DNA from 3 places in the Dysgonomonas sp. ZJ709 genome. Region 1 is predicted to be linked to each of the others. Evidence: riboswitches for the same ligand, from Rfam matches in the RefSeq annotation. Region 1 holds a riboswitch; each other region holds the start of a gene.
What was found. Region 1 has a riboswitch for cobalamin ahead of G7Y56_RS05035 (cysteine-rich CWC family protein). Riboswitches for the same ligand answer to the same signal wherever they lie in the genome.
Positions count from the first base shown of each region.

Region 2: it holds a riboswitch for cobalamin, as region 1 does, so the genes downstream of both, G7Y56_RS11765 (TonB-dependent receptor) here and G7Y56_RS05035 (cysteine-rich CWC family protein) in region 1, are expected to answer to the same signal.
Region 3: it holds a riboswitch for cobalamin, as region 1 does, so the genes downstream of both, G7Y56_RS08495 (DUF5074 domain-containing protein) here and G7Y56_RS05035 (cysteine-rich CWC family protein) in region 1, are expected to answer to the same signal.

Region 1 covers NZ_JAAKEM010000004.1:169,033-176,573, forward strand. Annotated here, with positions in the region: gene G7Y56_RS05020 (3-phosphoshikimate 1-carboxyvinyltransferase) at 1-282, opposite strand, end outside; gene ppc (phosphoenolpyruvate carboxylase) at 430-3,069, opposite strand; gene G7Y56_RS05030 (phosphoenolpyruvate carboxykinase) at 3,191-4,921, opposite strand; gene G7Y56_RS05035 (cysteine-rich CWC family protein) at 5,180-5,410, opposite strand; cobalamin riboswitch at 5,704-5,981, opposite strand; gene G7Y56_RS05040 (RNA-binding S4 domain-containing protein) at 6,083-6,511, opposite strand; gene pth (aminoacyl-tRNA hydrolase) at 6,524-7,087, opposite strand; gene G7Y56_RS05050 (50S ribosomal protein L25/general stress protein Ctc) at 7,109-7,541, opposite strand, start outside.
Region 2 covers NZ_JAAKEM010000016.1:26,554-34,094, forward strand. Annotated here, with positions in the region: gene G7Y56_RS11765 (TonB-dependent receptor) at 1-1,653, opposite strand, end outside; cobalamin riboswitch at 1,711-1,969, opposite strand; gene G7Y56_RS11770 (DUF1080 domain-containing protein) at 2,173-3,447, shown strand; gene G7Y56_RS11775 (gamma-glutamyl-gamma-aminobutyrate hydrolase family protein) at 3,529-5,379, opposite strand; gene G7Y56_RS11780 (dicarboxylate/amino acid:cation symporter) at 5,397-6,647, opposite strand; gene pflA (pyruvate formate-lyase-activating protein) at 6,724-7,446, opposite strand; gene pflB (formate C-acetyltransferase) at 7,516-7,541, opposite strand, start outside.
Region 3 covers NZ_JAAKEM010000009.1:101,089-108,629, reverse strand. Annotated here, with positions in the region: gene G7Y56_RS08515 (TonB-dependent siderophore receptor) at 1-822, shown strand, start outside; gene G7Y56_RS08510 (PepSY domain-containing protein) at 831-1,994, shown strand; gene G7Y56_RS08505 (PhzF family phenazine biosynthesis protein) at 2,098-2,991, shown strand; gene G7Y56_RS08500 (glycosyltransferase family 4 protein) at 3,004-4,074, shown strand; cobalamin riboswitch at 4,132-4,393, shown strand; gene G7Y56_RS08495 (DUF5074 domain-containing protein) at 4,539-5,942, shown strand; gene htpG (molecular chaperone HtpG) at 6,046-7,541, opposite strand, start outside.

The sequences.
Region 1 (7,541 bases):
CATTCTTTCTGTACCCGTTATAATCCATTCGCCTGGGAAATGGGATAGAAACGCTGTCAGAAAACGCATCGATGTTCCGGCTGCTTTTACATCAATAAGATTGCTTTCTGAGTTGAAGGCGGCAATCATTACTTTAGTATCATCACAATCCGATAGATTTTCGATTTTTTTATCACTTAAGCTTAGGGCGTTTAAGATTAAAGCTCTATTGCTGATGCTTTTAGAGGCCGGAAGCTTTATTGTGGAGTTTATGGCTTTTGGAGCCTTTATTTCATATTGCATAATAGATTATCCAGTTTATTTCTGTACGAAATTAGAGAAAAACTCATAGAAATCAAATTCATTAAACATAGATTAAGGATTTAACCATGCTAATAATAAAAAATGATTGCTATGAGCTTTATTCTTATAATTAGTGTTAATTTACAATCACCCTGTATTACGCATTCCTGCTGCAATACCCGATATCGTAATCATCAGAGCCAATTCGAGTTGAGGCGAATGATTCTCATCTTTACGGCAACGATGTAACAGTTCTACTTGTAACAAATTCAACGGGTTAGTATAAATATTACGCATTGCAATATTTTCGGCAACCGAAGGCAGACTCTCCATTAGGTATTCATCATCAGATATGGCAAGAATTGTTTTTATATCTTCCTGCAACTGTGTTCTGAGTTTCTTACCCAATTCAAGTGATTTAGAATCGTCTACTAATCTTTGATCGTAATATTCAGATATGCGGGAATCGGCTTTAGCGAATACCATTTCGAGCATGCTTATACGTGTTCCGAAGAAAGGCCAGTCTTTATACATTTTCTTCAATGTATCTGCTTTACCTTCGTTGATAGCATGTTGTAAAGCAGCTCCTGCTCCTAACCAAGCCGGCATCATCAGTCTGTTCTGAGTCCAGCCGAATATCCAAGGTATGGCGCGTAAACTCTCTACACCACCATTCGGACGGCGTTTAGCAGGACGAGAGCCTAGAGGTAACTTACCTAATTCTGATTCGGGTGTAGCACTATAAAAATACGGAATGAAATCTGGATCTCTACGTACTACTCCTTGATATTGCTCGCACGATATACCGGATAGCTGATCCATCAGTTCTCTCCACTCTTGTTTAGGAGCAGGAGGGGGTAGAAGATTAGCTTCCAGAATGGCATCGGTGTATAGAGATAGTGTTTTGATAGCAAGATCGGGTAAACCCAATTTGAAGCGGATCATTTCACCTTGTTCTGTTACGCGAAGCCCACCTTTTAATGAGCCCGGAGGTTGCGAAAATAAAGCGACTTTAGCAGGGCCACCACCACGACCGACTGTACCACCGCGACCATGAAATAGCGTAAGAGTAATACCGGCTTCTTCGCAGGTTTTGATCAGCGCTTCCTGTGCGCTGTATTGTGCCCATCCCGCAGCTAGTGCTCCGGCATCTTTAGCTGAGTCGGAGTATCCGATCATTATCATCTGTTTGTTTTCGATGATACCTTTATACCAGCTTACATTAAATAAATCCTGCATTATTTTATTCGCATTATTCAAGTCGTTCAGAGTCTCGAATAATGGAGTTACAGGTATTGTGTATGGGCAATCAGCTTCTTTTAGTAATAAGTATACTGCAAGAATATCAGATGGTGTACGTGTCATCGAAATCACATATGTAGGAATTGCTCCTTTAGGTGTTTGTGCAATGACTTTACATGTGTCTAATACTTCTTTGGTCTCTGGGCTAGGGTCCCAGTTGTGAGGGATCAACGGACGTTTAGAGTTTAGTTCCTTTATCAGGAAGATTTGTTTCTCGTCTTCTGTCCACGCCATGTAATCTCCTAATCCAAGATAGCGGGTCAATTCAGAAAGTGCTTCCGAATGGTTGGTGCTCTCCTGACGAATATCTATTTGAACCAAAGTCAGTCCAAAGCAACGTACCCGACGAAGCGTGTCTAAAAGCTTATCATCAGCTATGATTTGCATATTACATGCCACTAACGATTTGTAGCATGCATATAATGGTTCCCATAATTGTTCGTTATGAATTAGAATATCGTCTGTCAGGTCGGGATTCTTCCCTTCGATAGAAGCGTCCAGATACAGAACTGTTTTCTTTAGTTTTGTACGTAGACGTTTCATCAACTCACGATAAGGTTCTTGTATCTCGTTGTCTTGTATATATTCTCTGAATTCGTCAGTACATACCGACATAGAGAGTTCTTTCACAAGAATTTCAGTATCATTTAAGAAAAGCTTTGCTGCTCTCTTTCTGCTATCTAGTAATACGTCCCTTGTAACGGTAGAAGTTACGTTCGGATTACCGTCTCGGTCTCCACCCATCCACGAAGAAAAGTGTATCGGGCGCGCGTCGATCGGAAATCTGAACGACATTGTTTTCTGCATTTGCTCTTCCAGCTCTCGCAGGTAGCTAGGTACAGCTTCCCATAGACTATTTTCTACAACTTCATATCCCCATTTCGCTTCCTCATTAGGAGTCGGACGGCGTTGGCGTATTTCGTCGGTATACCAGTATTGAGCTATCAATTGTTTTAATCGACGCAATATCTGAGTCTTTTGATAATCCGCTAAATCGTCATGGTCTAATTGGGCAAGACAGGCATCTACTTGGTTCAAGTTATTGATAAGAGATCGTCTGTTTATTTCAGTAGGGTGCGCAGTCAATACCAAGTCGATAGATATTTTTTCTATCGATTCTCTGATTTGCTCATCACTTAAATTAGCTGCTTTCAATTTCTCATAAATAGCAGGGAATTCTACCGGATTCTCAGCTCCCTGAGCATGAGGCGATACGCTATCATACTGTTCTGCAGTATTGGTCAGATTCAGAAATTGATTGAAAGATCTGGCTACCGGTAAAAATTCTTCATCTTTCAGATTTTGAAGTGTTTTTACCAATTCTTTATGCGATTCTACATCGCCTCCATGTGATGCTTTTGATAGACGTCTGATTTTTTCTATCAATGCTAACATCTCCTCCCCTTGGGCCGTTGCTATTGTTTTACCAAGTAGATTGCCAAGTAGTTTGATGTTTTCGTGCATCAACGTTTTTCCATTGCTCATAGGCTTGTTTTTTATTAGTTCACTATGATTCATAGTCTTGTTCTAAACATTAATATGCGGGTAAATGTTCGATGGATTTATAGTGTCTTCCTCTACACCACTTACATTTACCCTATATATTTTATTTGTTTATCAATGTAAATAGCTCTTCGGCAGCTTCGCGAGGACCATCTTTTGCACGGCCGTCGATAGCTAATGAAGTGTGTATTTCTCCGATTTTAACACCATTTTTGTGCATGTCGGTGAAATATTGATGAATAAGTTTCTGTGCAACTTCTTTCTCCTGTACCGGTCCGAATGGATTGGCAAAATACGATTTCACGAGGCCTTTTTCGGTTGTGGTTCCTTTTGCTTTACGAGCACCATCTTCAAATACTTTTATTGCATCCGGTAGGTTGGTGAAAAAACTGATTTTATCAATCGATTCAGCATAGTTATTTGCGTAAAGGAAGTAATCTACTTTATACCCTCTCGAAATAATATCGTAAGTAGCTGCCGGTATTGTTACACGCGCATTTATTTTATCGGGATTGGTATAGATACCTCTGTCTAATTGTGCAAAAGCATAAGCAGGATCAAGATCATCTACACGTACAAATGCACCGATCTCAGTACCGTAGCCTTTAATCGTACCATCTTCTTCTTTCTTCAGATAACCCATGTCATCGAATATGATACGCATGTGGCGTATATAACTTTCGTTCAAAGAGCGGAAGGCTTCCAGACTTTCCGATTTTCCAGCGCCACTATCTCCCATAATGATGATGTTCGCCTCTTTACCGTTCTTCAATGCTATATTTACCATAGCACCATGAATAGGAAGACGATCGTTTTCCATTTGCTTGATGTTGTGCAATGTAAGCAACATCTTTTTCATGTATCCAAAATAATCGATTTCGTCGCAGTGGTTAGCATATCCTATCAGAATGTCATTCTTTTTATCTTTATAGTAGAATGTTCGTTTCTCATCATGTCCGTCAGGATATCCGAACAGGTATATCATATCGGGTTTTTTACCAATATATTCGCTTTCTTTAGCTAATTCGAACAGATTGGATAAGCTGAATCCGTGAGACATGAAATCCTTGTGGAAATAAACGAATGTGAGCATATTACCTACTTTGGCAGGGAACAAGAACCAGTCGCTTTCATTTAGAACAATATTCTCTAACGGATTTTCTTTATGCTCCTGAAAGATACCATCGCGAGTATTTCTTTTTGTGTAAGAAATAAACGGAGGGTTGAATACTACCGATGTGATAAACGGTATTGTAGTTAACCCATTGTATTCAATAGGGCAGTTCCACGATATGTCGCTAAGGGTAAGTCCTGCATTTGCACCGGCTATTAATTGGCGGTATACATGATGCTGATAGCCCATAACAGTTTCTTCGACACGTCTGTATAGTGATAGTACCAATTCGTTAAATAATTCGTTTGCCTGAATGAAACGAACACTTTGCAATCCATCGCCAATAATGCTATTGTGTACTATGGTATAACGTTCGAGTTTGCGCCAGAATGTATATAAAAGTTCTATCAGTTCTATGAATAAGTCTTTATCTTCGAAAAAGATATTGTATTTATTATCAACCCTCATTACTTCTTCGGTGTCGCAAACCGAAAGAAGCTTAAATACTTCGATCAACGTTTTAGCAAATACATCATCAGTCTTGAATGTTTTGATATAAAAATCGTAGATGATCACATCTTCTTTTTTCAATTTCTTAATAAAGGTTTCTATAACTTTATTAAACCCGTAACTGCAAAGTATTTTTTGACGAGAGTCGCAATATTTCAATGTGAAATTGATAATTGCCTTACCTTCACTTAGAGTAAATTCTTGTAACATAGTGTTTTTATTACTTGTTTATTATATATATTATTCTTTTTTATTCCGCATTAAGAACCTCTTGCATAACTACCGATTATGCAAGAGATCATTAATTAGATCCAAGAAGGAATAAAGCTTCTATTCAGATCATGTTTTCTAGCATCAAATTTAATCAAACTTACCTATACATCTTAACTAATTATTGACTTATTTTTAAGGATTATGTGAATAAAAACTAAGTTTTTCGTATATCTCTGTTTTATAGACGGATATTGCTTAGCCGATTTTTGCTTTATTTATTTTTTCAAGATATGCTGGATTAATAACGCAAGCATTAAAGTATGCATTTGTTTCTTTCAGGCACTCGGGGCATAAACAGTTGTCATAATTGTCTTTTATGTAATCTCTTACTCCGCTATTCAAGCTTATTCTTGAGCATTGGCACAACTCTATTCTGTCTTCTCTACAAGCGAATGCAGTAGAGCATTTCTGGCATATTTTTTTCATAATCTGAATTTTTTAATTAAACATTCTCTTTGATGATCTCTATTGTATTTTAGGAATCTCTTTCTTTGATTATTATATTATCATTTGTCAATCTATTTCTCTTAAAAGAGGGGAGAATAGAGCTAGACTAAACTGGATGATATCTTTATCGAAAGATATTGCATACAGCGTCTATATCTGAAAAATCATATATGCCTGATGCTTAAGCTTGTAATAAAACAAGCATCTATGAATTTTCTCTAATAATGTAAAATAATAATTTAACTTACTATCTCTGTCCTTTATCGCGAAAGACGAAATCTATGTTTATTGGCAGGTCTTCTGACTCACTCTTGTTTTGTACTACCTTCCCATCATATCAGTTACCAATTATCAGTTATCAGTTATCAACTAAATTATTGTTTACTGTTTACTGTTTACTGTTCACTGTTTCTGACAGTGGTTGGGGCTTTGTACAAACACTATTGTAGAGTTTACAGCAGCGCGACTGTTCAGGGCTTACACCTGATTCCCTTTTCATTACTCATCCGAAGATTGCGGATTATGTAACACCAATTCAAAAGCAAAGTTATTTAATAAAAAATAATATGCAATATTTTTTAGAAAAAGTTATTGACAAAGAAAATGCCTTACAGTTTATCTGCAAGGCATTAATTATTGGGGTTGTATTTGTTATTCATTATCCAGATCCCATTCGTCAAAAAATGAGTAGTCGTCGGAGAATTGTTCCAATTCGCGACGGTCTTTTTTTGTGGGTCTGCCTGTGCCTCGGGCACGATCTACAAAACCGCTGGCTTTTGATAATTCGAGTATTTCAAGTTGAGAGGCAGGTGTTACATCTTTCATGAATCCGGAAACAAGTTTTGCTCCCATTCTTCTTTCTGTAAGATCAAGCACCTCGAAAGAGTAGGTAATAGGCTGTTTGCGTATCTCAATGATGTCGCCGACCTTAACCATACGCGATGGTTTAATGTTCATGCCTTTCATCGTGATGCGTCCTTTTTTGCACGCTTCGATAGCAATGGTACGTGTTTTGAACAGGCGTACAGCCCACAGCCATTTATCTATCCTTACTTCGCTTTTTCCTTCTTTTTCAGCCATATCAATCAACCTTTATTTTTTATTATATTGATTCATCGTATTTTGGATTCCAGCCAGACAGAAACTTTTTATTATTTCTTCGCAGATCGTAAATCTTTCTTTCATGGCATCTTCTTCCTCTTTAGAGAATCGGCTGAGTACATAGTCTACCTGTGCTCCTTTGTTAAAGTCGCTGCCTATACCGAATCTTAAGCGGGCATAATTCTGAGTGCCAAGAGTTGTCTGGATGTGTTTTAATCCATTATGTCCGGCATCACTGCCTTTTCCTTTGAGGCGTAATGAGCCGAATGGTAACGCAAGGTCATCCACTACAACAAGTAGATTCTCGATTGGAATCTTTTCTTGTTGCATCCAATAACGAATGGCATTACCGCTGAGGTTCATGTAAGTTGAAGGTTTTAGCAGGATGAGTGTTCTTCCTTTGACTTTCAATTCGGCAACCTCGCCGTAACGCTTGTCTGTAAAAACAATATTGGACGCTTCAGCTAAAGCGTCCAATATTCTGAATCCTATATTGTGGCGGGTATAGTGGTATTCGCTACCAATATTACCTAAGCCGGCAATTAAGTATTTCATTTGATTATTTTTCTAAATCAATTAGCCATTTTTAGCTGCAAGACCTCTTGCTGCACGAGTCAATTGAACACGACATACAACTGCATTGCTGGCATTCAATAGCTCTAGGTTGTCGAAGCTTAGTTCGCCAACTTGTACCGATTTTCCTAGTGCAAGCGGTGTTACGTCAACATGCAGTTTTTCAGGAATATCTTTGTAGAGAGCTTTAACTTTCAGTTTACGTAAGTCAAGAGATAGTTTACCCCCTGCTCTAACACCTTCTGCAAGTCCGTCAAGAACAACAGGAACTTCGATAGTTACCGGTTTGTTATCAAAGATGTGAAGGAAGTCAAGGTGAAGGATTGCATCAGTCACCGGATGTATTTGTACATCTTTAAGGATAGCTTTGTAGCTTGTTCCGTCAAGATTAAGATCGATAAGGAAAATCTCCGGAGTATAGATCAATTTACGAACA
Region 2 (7,541 bases), on a different contig from region 1:
ATTAATGTAGCCGTTTATCGATGCGGTAAATTTACCACTGATATATTCGGTACCAATCGAGTAATAGTTCGAAGTTTCAGGTTTTAAGTCCAGATTTCCTACAGTAACAGTTTCTTTTGTGCCATATGACTCATAGTAAAGCTGTTTTAAATCGGGAACTCTGAATCCTGCTGCATACGATGCCCTGAAATTTACGTTATCGAGCGTATACATTGCTGACAATTTAGGTGTTAATTTACTATTGAATGTTTCGTGATATACATATCTGATACCCGGTACAAACTGTAATTTATTATTCAGCAATCTTATTTCGTCCTGTGCATAGATAGCTGATGTATAAACATCTTTCGATCCGTCTCTTACATCAGTTTCATTTTTCAGGTAATCGATTCTATATTCGGTACCGACTGAAATTTTATTATATTGTCCGGCATTAAATACACCTTTCAGATTGGCATTATAGTATTTTTGACGACGAACAAATACTTCATCTCCGGCTACGACTCCGGTTTTCGTATTATCAGCTATATATACTTGCGAATAATCAAAGTTGTCTGTATTCAAATCCAATGAGATAACACCTTCATTTTTGAGAAGATATTTACCACCCAAACCGATCGAATAATCTTCGTATAGCATATTATATGCTGATACACTTGGTACGCGTATATATTTTTTATCATAAAGACTACCTTCCACATACACGCTTAATTGTTTTGTTGGAGCAACAGAAAGCTTCTGACTTAATATATCGGAGTAAAAGCGCATGGATGCTTGCGCTTCGGTATCCACGAGTTCGCCTGTTTTACTGTCTACTGTTTTCGAGTTTAATTGCCATCCATCTGATTGATTCCGTTGGTATGCCGTAGAAGATGAAAATATTCCCAGATTCAAATCTACATTTATACCTTGAGTAAACTGTCCATATTCCGAATAACGTGTATTACTCGATGCGAAAATTTTCTCTTTACGCTTGTCGGTAATAATGTTTACTACACCGGCTATGGCTTCCGAGCCATAAAGAGACGATGCAGCACCTTTAAGTATTTCGATACGTTTCACATTATTCATATTGATACGTGAGAGGTCGATATTTCCACTTACATCACCTGCAAGCCTTCTACCATCTATCAATATAAGAATATACCTATTGCTTAAACCGTTTAGCTGCATATATGTACCCATAGCATTTGGGCTGAATGTAAAGGATGAATTAAGAGCAATCATTGCATTCTCAAAAGTAGGAATATTCACATTTCTTAATTCCTTCTGCGATATTACTTCTATTGCAACAGGCGATTCTTGCAAACGGCGATGTGTTCCTGTCCCTGTAACAACAACTTCATTGAGATTTAGAAATGATTTTACTAATGTAAGTACAATATCTTCTTTCGAGCCATTTACATCTAGACGAGTAGCTTCGAAGTCCATACGACTAGCTCTTAGAGTGTAGTCCCCATTCGGGACATTGTTCAGTTCGAAAAAACCATTTGCATTGGTAACTGTTCCAATTGTCGTTTTTTCGAGGCGTACTGTAGCATTTGCAATTGGACGGTCAGTTTCGTCGACTACCCTCCCTTTTAATGTGATTTGTGCACATAAAACATTAACAAAACAGCACAACAATGCTGTAAAAAATACTTTCTTCTTCATTGAGAATAAATAGAATAAGATGTTAATAACTTATACTCTTGACCCCGAGAGTACATAAATTAATGTATTTTGCCTGGCAGGTTTCCTGACTTACTCCATTTTGAGCGCCTTCCCATCATATCAGTCATCAGCCATCAGTTATCAACGAAATTGTTGTTTACTGTTTACTGTTCACTGTTTCTGACAGTGGCAAGAGGGTTGCTCAAAACTTAACAAGAGTTTCACAGTAGCGGGCACTGTTTCGGATTCTAACCGAATTCCCTTTTAATACAAAAGATGGATATCTTTTTGTATCACCTAAGCAGATGCAAAGGTAGGATTTTTATACTTTTTATAACATATATTAAAGAAAATAGATGTCTATTATAATATCATAAATTAAATCTATATCGTATAATTTCTAATCACTAAAATAAATATTTTTAAAATTGTAATTTTTCTTATATATTTACAATTTAAATCTATAATTAAAAACACCATAAAATAATTCTTCTCTATTATCAACTTAAATATAACAACATGAAATTAACTATCAAGAGTATAATGATGTCTGCGACAGCCTCATTAATGCTATTCAGTTCTTGCTCAAGTACTGAGCCCAACACCCTAACCGCTGAAGAAGCAGCTGACGGTTGGGTTTTATTATTCGATGGCAAGACGATGGACGGCTGGCGCGATTACAACGACTCCGTACTAACCGAACCATGGCATGTAGTAGACGGCTGCATCCAAGCCAAAGGTGACGGAAGTGATGCCAGCGGTTACATCGTCAGTGAAAAACAATACGAAAATTTCGAACTATCGTGGGACTGGAAGCTATCTAAAGGCGGAAACAGCGGTATGCTATACCATGTAGTAGAGCGTCCACAATTTGCAGTACCTTATGTCACAGGACCTGAATACCAACTGATAGACACCCCTAACTTTCCCGAACCACTCGAAGACTGGCAAAAACTAGGCGTAGACTATGCCATGCATTTACCAGACACAACATTGATGAAAGTAAATCCCTACGGAGAATGGAATAACTCGAAAATCATATTTGATAACGGTCATGTGGAACATTGGCTGAACGGCGTGAAAATATTAGAATTCGAAGCATGGACAGACGATTGGTTCGACCGTAAAAACAGTGGTAAATGGGCACATGCTCCTGAATATGGTTTAGCAAAAAAAGGCGTATTCTGCTTACAAGACCATGGTTACCCGGCATCTTTCCGCAATATAAAAGTAAAAGAACTTCCACGCAAATCGAAAGAAGTATCACTCTTTAATGGAGTCGATCTCAAAGGCTGGGAAAAATACGGCACAGAACTATGGTACGTGAAAGACGGATTATTAGTATGTGAGAGCGGTCCCGACAAACAATACGGTTATCTGGCTACCCGCGAGTATTATGATGACTTCGACCTATCAGTAGAATTCAAACAAGAAGCAGACGGAAACTCAGGCGTATTTATTCGATCATTCATCGAAGAAGACGTAAAAGTAAACGGATGGCAAGTAGAAGTAGCACCAAAAGGTCACGACACAGGCGGCATCTATGAATCTTATGGTCGAGGCTGGTTAATCCAAATACCAGACGAAAAAGAAACCATTCTCAAAGAAGGAGAATGGAATACACTTCGCATCAAAGCCGTTGGAGACAATGTAACAACATGGTTGAATGGCCAAGAGATGGTTAACTTCGATGATGCTAAGATTGGAGCAGGCCAAGGCCGTATCGCCCTACAGATTCACGATGGTGGCGGTATAAAAGTATTATGGAGAAATCTAAATGTCAAAACATTGTAATATATAACTGTAATAACATATAATAAAGGCTGCATAGATTGATCTATGCAGCCTTTATGTTTTATATAAATTATATACAGATTACTTAGTAGCTGAAGATTGTACTTTATCAAGAACACGTAAGTAATTACCGCCCCATATTTTAGCTATATCGTCTTCTGAATATCCTTTTTCTATTAGCTTTACAGTAATGTTGATTAAATCGTTCGCCCCTGAGCAGCCTATTACGCCTCCACCACCATCGAAATCGGAGCCGATACCTACATGGTCTATACCTGCTACTTTAGCGATATGGTCGATGTGATCGATAACATCTGTCAGACTCGCTTTTTTAGGGTCTTTATTTACAAACATGTCTACAATTGCAACTTGTACTACTCCACCATTCTTAGCAATGGCACGCAGTTGATCGTCAGTCAGATTTCTGTCTTTATTACATAATGCCCGAGCCGACGAATGAGTTGCTACAACTGGCTGAGAAGATAGTTTTATTACATCCCAGAAAGTGCTTTCTCCCGAATGAGAGAGATCGATAATCATTCCCAAGCTGTTCATCTCGCGTATCACATCTTCACCAAATGGACTTAACCCCTTCCACTCTTGGGTAGATGCAGCATTCGATGTATCGCAAATATCATTGTCCTTATTGTGACACAAGGTCATATAACCGACGCCCATTTTCTTGTAGCGAGCCAGATTACTAATATCTTTACCTATGCCATAACCATTCTCCACACCGATAAATACAGCTTTCTTACCTTCTCCTTTCAATCTGATAAGATCGTCTTTTGTGTATGCAATATCACACTTATCTTTGTTCATGCCCACTTGCTTATGTACCCCTTCTATCAAGCCTGTGATATAGTCGACAGCCTTTTGCGAAGAAGCTTTATCTCGTTCACCTTGTCTTATATAAGCAGCCATATAGACACCATCCAGTTTGCCTTCTTCCATTTTAGGTAGGTTTACCTGATTAGTATCTCTGTTAGCAATATTAAAACCCGTTTTCTTAAATTCTAAAGGCGTATCTGTATGCGTATCAACAGATAGAATACGTTGATGTATTTCTTTCGCCTGACGATAAATATTAGCTTCTTTTACCATAAATTTAAATATTTCGAGCATCGTCTTATCGCCACCCATTACATGAGCTTCGGGATGCCATTGGATTGCTAAAATAGGTCTGTTGGGATAAGCTTCGATTCCTTCTATGACACCATCTGTAGCGGTTGCAACGGCTTTAAATCCGGGTGCTACATCTTTTACGGCCTGATGATGGAACGAGTTTACAAACAATTCTGTTCTATCATCCACAATAGTAGCTAATTGCGAACCGGGAGCGACTGATACATAATGTGTTCCTATTTCACGAGCTTCGGTTTGTGAATGTTTTATACTCTTATTTTCGTACTGAGAAGGAATATCCTGAATGAGTGTACCTCCGAATGCCACATTGATTAATTGTTCGCCACGGCAAATGCCAAGCACGGGTACATTACGATCTGTTGCAAATTTAAGTAGCATCAGCTCATATTCATCTCGCAAAGTATCTGTATCTAACGTTTCTGTATTAGGTTCTTCGTTGTAATATGCAGGATTAACATCACCACCACCCGAAAGAACAAGCCCATCGATACGTTTTACGATATCTAATAGTGTAGCAGCATCTGTTGTTACTGGTATGATAATAGGAATACCACCTGCTTTTACAATAGATTCTGTATAAGCTGTTGCAATCCGCGAAGCATTGTTATTACTGTAACTAGCCGAAACGCCTATATAAGGGGCATGATATGTTCGATGATTTGTAGCAGCAGAATCTGTTACATGAAATATTTTTTTCAAGCTCAGAGCATCATTTGATTCCTGTGCGTTTATCGATCCGCTAGCGAATAGAGAGCAGAGGATAGTGCTAAATAAAAACTTTTTCATATTATGTTATCTTTATTTTAATCAACATTTTCAGTAGCAATTTGTTTAACCCAATCTTTACCCTCCGATAAGCGGGTTACTAATAACGAACATACTACGTTTCCGGTAGAATTGAGTAAAGTTGCAGGAATATCTACAATAGTGGCTATGATTAATAATGTACCTGCCAGTTCGGGTGAAAATCCGAAGATAGAGCAGATCAGTAACTCGCCTGTCATTCCGCCACTTGGGATAGCACCAACAACAGCACCGACAAGCAAAGCTACTCCTATTATCATAAACATATTGGATGATACCATAGACTCCTGTCCGAAGATAGTAAGTAGAAAAATAATCTTAATGATAGCTGACATTACCGAACCGTCTTTGTGCATATTTGTTCCTAATGGAATTACTGTCTCAGCTATATTAACAGGAACGCCCATCCGTTTAGATGCTTCTATATTGACAGGTATACAAGCGGCGCTCGATGATGTTGCTATGGCTGTCAACGAAGGGGTCAGCATATTTTTCCAAAATGAAACAAATCCTTTTTTACCCCCTGCCAGAAGTACATAAATTGAGTTTACACCGAAAAAGATAATGCATGTAAGTATAAGATATAAAAGGAAAACATGCAGATAACCATTTAGTATCTGTTCGCCGAGCCTCCCTACTGTATTGGCAAAATAACAGCCAAGGCCGATAGGTGCGGCATACATTATCATGTTCATCATTTTTAAGATGACATTGGTCACAGCATTCAGCAAATCGGCTACCTGTTTACCCTTGTCTCCCGAAAAAGCTGTTGCCATTCCAAAAAGAATAGAGAATATAATAAGCGGTAGAAGGTTTGCTTTAGTAAGTAAATGAGTGAAATCGGATACGGTAAATGTTTTTACGAATATCTCGCCCGATGTCAGTTGATTTACTTGTAGCTGGTGTACGGTATTTGCTAAGAAATCGGATTTATCTATTCCTTCCAGCGGATTGTAGAATAGGGTGAAAATATATGCGACTACAGCAGCTACAAGAGCTGTTGCCATAAATACGAAAATAATATTACGTATCACTTTCCCTACCATGTTCGACTGCTTCATATTACAAATGGCAGACGATACACTGAAAAATACTAATGGGACAATAAGTGCAAATATGAGGTTAAGGAATACATCCCCTACAGGTTTTACTATTGTTGCTCCTTCGCCGAAAATAACACCACTGATACCTCCTATTAAAATACCTCCTATCAGGCAAATGGTGAAAGCGTAATTCTTTAGAATATTCATCTATATAAGTTAACTATTTTTCCAACTGTAAAACTACACTTTCTTTTTCAAACAAGTTGTTTGTCAGACTCTATATTTAGCTTACAGGAAGATGGTACGACTTGAAAATATCCTCTGCGTGTTTTATTTCTTCATTTGTTGGCGATTGGATATCTTTCAATTGATATTGTTTCCCTATTTGTTCCCATTTGTGAATACCCATCTGGTGAAAAGGGAGTATATCTATTCTTTCTATATTGTCGAACTGAGAAACATATTTAGCCCAATCGTGAAGGTCTTTCTCGTCATCTGTAAATTGTGGAACGAGCACATAGCGTAACCACACAGGCTTTTTTATTTCATGCAAATACTCTGTGAAATTCAATGTAGGTTCAAGAGGTCTTGCGGTGAGATCATTATACTTGTCGGGATTTATGTGTTTTATATCAAGCAAAACAAGGTCTGTATATTGTAATACTTCCTTTATCTTATCATTCAGCAGATAGCCAGAAGTATCTATAGCTGTATGTATACCTTGTTTTTTGCATAATTCAAAAAACTCCAGTATAAAGTCCGGTTGTAGTAGTGGTTCTCCGCCCGATATTGTTACACCGCCATTCTTTATAAAACTTTTTACTTTCGATACTTCTTGAAAAGCATCTTCAGGACTTATCTCATATTTATAATCATTCATCTTCCAAGTGTCCGGGTTGTGGCAATAAAGACAACGCAGAGGACAGCCTTGCATGAAGAATACAAAGCGGATGCCCGGACCATCTTTTGTTCCGAAGGATTCATAAGAATGAATATAGCCTTTCATTACATATCTTTTATAAATAAACAGAGAGGACATATAATATGTTCCTCTCTGTTCAATTTTTTTTTATTATCAGAACGATGCTGTGATGGTTCTGT
Region 3 (7,541 bases), on a different contig from region 1:
GAAAGACTAAGATTAACTCTTGCCGGTCGTTATACATTTGTGAAAGATGATTCGTATGGAACTACTGTGACTGATGAGAAACATTTCTCACCCCGTGTCGGTCTTAGTTTCTCTATGGATAAAAACTCGTCAGTGTATGCTCTTTTCGATCAAACTTTCAGTCCGCAAATGGGATTGCTTCGTGGCGGAGATAAAGTGAAACCGATAACCGGTAGTAATTGGGAATTAGGTTTGAAACGTATGTGGTTTGGTGGTCGATGGAATACAAGTCTTTCGGTATATCAAATAATGAAAAATAATGAAACAACTTCTGACCCTGATAACAAAGGAGATGAAACTTACCTTATTCAAGTTGGTCAATCGAAAGCTCAAGGGGTAGAATTCGACATGATGGGTGAAATCGTTAAGGGGTTGAGCGTTGTTGCTAACTATGCTTATACCGATTATAAAGTGACAAAATCGATAAACGAAAAACGACCTGTTGGTATGCGTTTACCAGGACATGCTAAGCATCTTTTCAATATATGGTTGAAATATCAGTTTTCAGAAGGTATTCTTAAAGGCTTCAATATTGGTGGAGGTCAAACCTCGATGCTCGATCGTAGTACATGGGGAGGGCTTGTCGATGGCAAGTCGGGTTTACCTGATTATTATAAGTTTGATGCGGTTGCAGGTTGGCGCAAAGGAAATTTGATAATAGGATTGAATGTATTTAATGTCTTCGATAGATATTTATACAGTGGTTCTGTGTCGGGTAATGTATATTATTGGCAGTCCGAGCCTAAACGTAACTTCAGAATGGGTATTACCTATAATTTCTGATCGTTGAAATGAAAAAACTATCATTTAGAAAAATAGCTTACTGGTTGCATCTTTGGCTCGGGGCACTTTCGTCACTTGTAATATTCATTGTAGCTGTCACAGGATGTATTTACGTTTTTCAATTAGAATTACGAAGCATTTTTCAACAATCGCAATATGTGGAGATACAAGATAGACCGTTTTTGTCACCCTCGGAGCTAAAAGAAAAAGCTAACCAGTATGTATATGCAGTGGCGGCCGATAGCGCCAATGTTATCTATGGCGTAGCCTATGGCAAGAGGGATAAGGCTGCCACGCTTGCGTATAATCATTACGAGGATGGATATACAATATTAATGTTGAATCCTTACTCGGGAGATTACATTTATAAGCAGACATTGAAAGGCGATTTTTTCAGAATCATTCTTGCAGGACATCGTAGTCTGTGGTTGCCTTACGATATTGGACGTCCTATTGTAGGCTGGTCGGTTCTGGTATTTGTTATTGTAACTATTTCGGGAATCGTACTTTGGATACCTAAAAGATGGAATAGAAAATCGTTGAAATCTATTCTTACGATCAAGCGGAAATCAAATTCATATAAGCTCAATTACGATTTGCATAAAGTTATAGGATTCTATGTGGCACTGATCGCCCTTATAATATCTATAACCGGTCTGACATGGAGCTTCAAATGGTTCGCAAATTCTTATTATACTGTTATCTCGGGTGGAGAAGAACTGAAACAATGGAAACCGGCTTTGTCTGATACGACATTGACAGCCTCGACTCTCAACTTGGATGATCGACTATGGGATCAGGTGAAGCAAGAGTATCCGATAGGAGAGCAAGGTACATTTATGTTCGATTTCCCTAACAAGAAAGCGGATGCTTATCGCATTTGCTTCAATCCGGCGAATGATGATACATATTACAAAAGACATTTTCGTTTCTTCGATCAGAACACGCTGGAAGAACTCGAAGGTGGTGGTATCTATGGCACTGCTTACGAAGATTCGTCTGCCGGTGATAAGCTTTATCGTATGACCTACGATATTCATGTTGGAGCTATTGGCGGACTACCGGGTAAGATAGTCGTTTTTCTTGCAAGCTTAGGTATTGCCAGTTTGCCGGTCACCGGATACATCATTTGGCATAAGAAAAGAAAGAAATCAAAGAAGGGGAAGAAATAGATATATAAACTTTCTACCGATAAAAAGCAGATATAATTAATATGAATTATATTTGCTTTTTCTTTTATACGAAAATATCTACACATAGCTTGAAAACAATAAGATGGAAAAACTTAGATATCTGAAACTAGATGCTTTTATTGCCGGAGAGTCTAATGGGAATCCTGCTGCATGCATATATCTTGAAAAGGATCAGATTTTATCTGAATCTGATATGCAGAATATAGCTAAGGAGCATAAAGGCTTTGTGTCCGAAGTTATTTACTGTGCTATGGTTGATAGCTCTTCGTGTAATTTGAGATATTACTCGTCGGAATGCGAAGTCGATTTTTGCGGACATGGTACAATTGCGTGTATGTACCATTTATTAAAAACGGATGAACAGCTCAAACAACTACCCGAAATAAAAATAAATACAAAAAAAGGCAGTTTAGTAGTTTATAACGAGCTTCAATCTTTAGATGCAGTTTTCATAACAGCTCCAAACCCCGAGTATTTATCGGTGACAGTTGCAGCAGAAGAAATCTCCGAGAATTTAGGTGTTATACAAAATATGCTTGATAAGCAATATCCTATTAATTTTATTAATGCCGGCTTAAGAACTCTTATAATACCGATTACCAATCTGGATAATATATTAGCCTTAAATCCAGATGAAGAAACATTGAAAGCTTTCTGTATAACAAATGAGATTGACATTATACTTGTTTTTACTACAGATGTAACTAATGAGAATAATAAGATAAGAACTCGTGTGTTTGCTCCTAAATTTGGTTATCTGGAAGATGTAGCCACAGGATCGGGCAATTCTGCTATGGGTTACTATATGCTTAAGCATAATCTATGGAACAGAGAACCTATTTCTATTGAACAAAACGGAGAACAAAACGCTTATAATGTAGTTAAATTAAAAATGAGTGAAAGAAAAGTTCTTTTTGGAGGCAGTGCTTCTGTGAAAATAGAAGGAACTTATTTTCTTAATACAAGTGATAAGTAAAATAAATACGTAGTGAATAAATCGACTAAGATAAATTTTATTCTACCATTCAAACCTCGCCGTCCGGCAGGTGGATTTCGGGTAATGTATGAATATGCCAACCGATTAGCAAAGAAAGGATATTCGGTTCATCTTACATATCCTATCCGTACACAGTATATGGAATATCGTTTGCCTTATGTCGCTCGTTATATTCTGTCTAAGGTAGAAGGCTTTCGTAATGACAAGTGGTTTAATTTCGATCCGTCTATTACGATGTCTTATGTTCCCCAAGTAGATGACAGATATGTAGTAGATGCAGATGTTGTAATTGCTACATGGTGGTCTACTGTCTTAGAAATGGGTAGGCTAGGTGCGGCGAAAGGTAAAAAGATAAATCTTATTCAAGGTTTTGAAAACTGGACAGGGCATGAAGACCTATTATATGCTTCGTACGATATGCCTGATACAACAAATGTTGTTGTAGCCTCTTACCTTAAAGAGATTGTAGAGCAGCATACATCTAAGCCTGTTGCATTAATATATAATGCTGTCAATAATAAAGAGTTTTTTGTAAAAGATAAAATAGAAGAGCGAACGCTTGCAACAGTTGCGATGACCTATTCTATACAAGAAATAAAAGGGTCTGAATATGGTCTGAAAGCATTAATGCTTGTGAAAGAAAAATATCCTGAGTTGCAAGCCTATCTATTCGGTGTGTGCCCTCAGCCGGAAGGTTTGCCCGACTGGATCAAGTTTTATCGTGCGCCAGATAATCTTTGCGATATATATAATCGTAATGCGATATTTCTTTCTAATAGTTTTACCGAAGGTTTCCCACTTACACCTGCCGAAGCTTTATTCTGTGGATGTGCATTAATTTGTACCGATATAGCCGGACATCGTGAATTTGCTATTGATGGAGAAACGGCTTTACTTGTTGAGGTGAAAAATGCAGAGCAGATGGCTGAAAGAATTTGTTATTTGATCGATAATAATGAAGAGCGCATCTCATTGGCGCATAGGGGTAATAATTACATTCAACGTTTTAGTTGGGAAAGTGCCATTGAGAAGATGGAAAATTTAATTAAACAGATTGTATAATATATTGAAGATTGTAAATATTTTGCACATTTACTTGTTATCTCTTAAATAATATATATTTTTGTAAACGTATTTGGTTTGGATAATTCATTTCGGATTATCTGATTAAAAGGGAATCAGGTGAAAATCCTGAACAGACCCGCTACTGTAAGTTCTAACGAACAACATTTTGACATTACCCTCGCCACTGTTAGAAACAGTAAGCAGTGAACAGTAAACAACAATTTGGTTGATAACTGATGACTGACAACTGATATGATGGGAAGGCCGTTCAAAATGAGAACAAGTCAGGAGACCTGCCAGACAAAATAAATATTCAGACTTTCGAGGAATAAAGTCTTGAGATCAAATGCACATGGTTGCACGTTTGTATTTATACATTTTGATTATCATTTCATTTCTTCTGTTAAGACTATTCAACTTTAGTCTGGATTAGTATTATACTAAATAAACTGATAATTATAATGAAAAGAAAGTACTTAGGTTTAGTGGCATTTTTTGCTTTGACTTTTACATTCGCATCATGTTCTGATGACGACGATGTAACAAATTCTGATGAAACGGTTGTAATAGAAAATGATAAAGCTCCGGCTACTATGGCTGCCGATGGTTTTTATATTTTGAATGAGGGTAATTTTACTACAGATAATGCCAGTTTAAGTTTCTTCAATAATGACGGAGCTATATCTTATCGCGCGTATGCTGCTGCAAATTCGGGAGAGACTCTAGGTAAAACAGGGCAATTTGCAACAATTTATGGTGATAATGTTTATATAGTATCGTTTGGCGGAAATAGGCTTGTAGTAGCAGATGCTAAAACATTGAAGAAGAAGGCGGCTATTGAAAATATTGCAGGGAGCGACAATGCGGCACGCTCTTTTGTAGGGGTGAATAGTAAGAAAGGCTATATATCTACTAATAGTGGAATTAGCCTCTTTGATATTGAGCAGTTGAAAGTAGGTACAACTATTGCTGGTATTTCCGGCGAAGTTGTTAATATGTGTCTTGCAGGTAAATATGTATTTGCAGCTGTTATCTCGGAAGGTATTTATGTTATAGATACTTCAACTGATAAAGTAGAAAAAGTTATAAAAGACAATACAATAAATTCAGTTGCACAAAGCAAGGACGGAAATATTTGGGCTGGTGCTACCAGTAAACTGATTAAGATAAATCCATATACATTTGAAGCAACGACAGAAGTTTCGTTTTCAGATACCCATATCGAATATTCTTGGAATGTAGGGAGTTTTTGTGCCAGTACTCAACAAAATGTTTTGTATTGGAAAGATGGGAATAAAGTTGCTAAATATGATATAAATAGTAAATCGCTTAATTCAGCATTTTATACGCTGGGTAAGCATGATAATGGTGACCAGCTTCTTTTTTATGGTGCAGGATTAAGAGTAGATCCTTTAACCGACAATATAGTTTTGTCAATGACAACAGGTGTATGGGGTAATGATATAAATGTAGTACAGTTATTGACACCTCAAGGAGCATTGAGTAAAACGATAAACGTAAAAGGAGGTGCAGATAATACCGATTACTATTGGTTTCCGGCTATGCCATTCTTTAAAGACGTAAACGCTCCTGCTATATTGACTAATCAAATCGTGTTGAAGCCTAACGAAGAAAAGACAATTGATCTGAATGAAGTAATTATAGATGCCGATAACGCATCATCATCTATAATTAAGAGTCTGCTTACTTCGTCTGCTGAGGGTGATATTGCTCAATATGAATTGCAAAAAAATATGCTGACCCTGAAATCTTCGGCTAAGACCGGAAAGATGGTTATTAAACTACAAGCAAATTCAAATGGCAAGATCGTAGAAAAAGATATAAGAATAGATGTCAGAAATTGACGCTTGTTTTATTTGTGTATAGGTAAAAGAGAGAGGCTGTTCGTGGTGGAACAGCCTCTCTTGATTTAAGCCCTTTTCGGATTCACTACTTTACTTAATTTATTTAGATCATATCAGTGCTTCTCTTGATGAAATTGTTCAGAGCTTCACCTTTCAGCATGCCATTCGATAATAGAGCCAAATCGATAAGTTGACGTACGGTTTTGCTTTCAGCTGCATAAGCCGTTACAGCATCTTTTTCTTTGCCCTCTACATCTGCCATAACCTTTTTGATCAGTGGATGTTCGGTATTCAATACCAAATTGTAATTATTAGGCATTTCACCATAGAACGACATTCCGGTTTGCATAGCAGACATCTCTCTCATACGACGCATAAACTCGTTTTGAGTGATTTGTATTGGCTGCGCTTTTTCACCTAATGCTTTATAATCGATTGTAAACTCTGTTTTCTCAATTTTAGGAAGTTGAGAAGTGAATGTTTCGCTCAATTCTTCTTTTTGTTTATCGGTGAGATTAACCTCTACTGCGTCTTCCTTTGCAATAAGATTGTCAGCTGTATCGCTATCTACACGCACGAAGCGGCTTTTCTCGAATTTTTGTTCAAGTAGTCCGGCCATGTGTACATCTAGCTGCCCATCGAATAAAATTACATCATATCCCTTTTCGGTAGCATTGTTAATATAGGTATATTGCTCGTCTTTATTACTTGCATACAAATATATCAGATTACCTTCTTTATCTGTTTGATCGGCAGATATAAGTGTCTTATATTCTTCGAACGTAAATGCTTTTCCATCTGTATTTTTTAGTAGACAGAATTTTTGAGCACGATCGTAGAATTTCTCGTCAGTCAGCATGCCATATTCGATAAATACTTTCAAGCTATCCCATTTTGCTTCAAATTGGGTGCGATCGTTTTTGAATATTTCCTCTAATCTGTCAGCTACCTTCTTTGTGATGTGATTAGATATCTTTTTCACATTCTGATCGCTTTGCAGATATGAACGGGATACATTCAACGGAATATCCGGAGAATCGATAACACCATGCATCAGTGTTAAGAACTCAGGAACGATTCCTTCTACCGAATCGGTTACGAATACCTGATTGCTGTATAATTGTATCTTATTTTTGTTGAGATCTACATTGCTCTTTATTTGAGGAAAATATAAGATACCTGTCAGTTTGAACGGATAATCGACATTCAGGTGAATCCAGAACATCGGTTCGTCAGACATCGGGTATAGATCCTGATAGAATTTTTTATAATCTTCGTCTTTCAGGTCTGCAGGTTTACGTGTCCAGATTGGATTCGTGTCATTGATTATGTTGTCTTCTTCGGTTTCTACCGATTTGCCATCTTTCCATTCTGTTTTTTTACCAAAAGCAACAGGTATAGGTAAGAAGTGACAATATTTCTTTAATAAACGACTGATTTCACCTTCTTCAAGAAAGTTCTTGTTCTCATCATCTATATATAAGATAATGTCGGTACCTCTTTCAGCTTTTTCTACATTCTCCAATGTATATTCAGGAGAACCGTCGCAGCTCCATTTAACAGCCTGAGAATCTTCCCTGAATGATTTAGTAACGATTT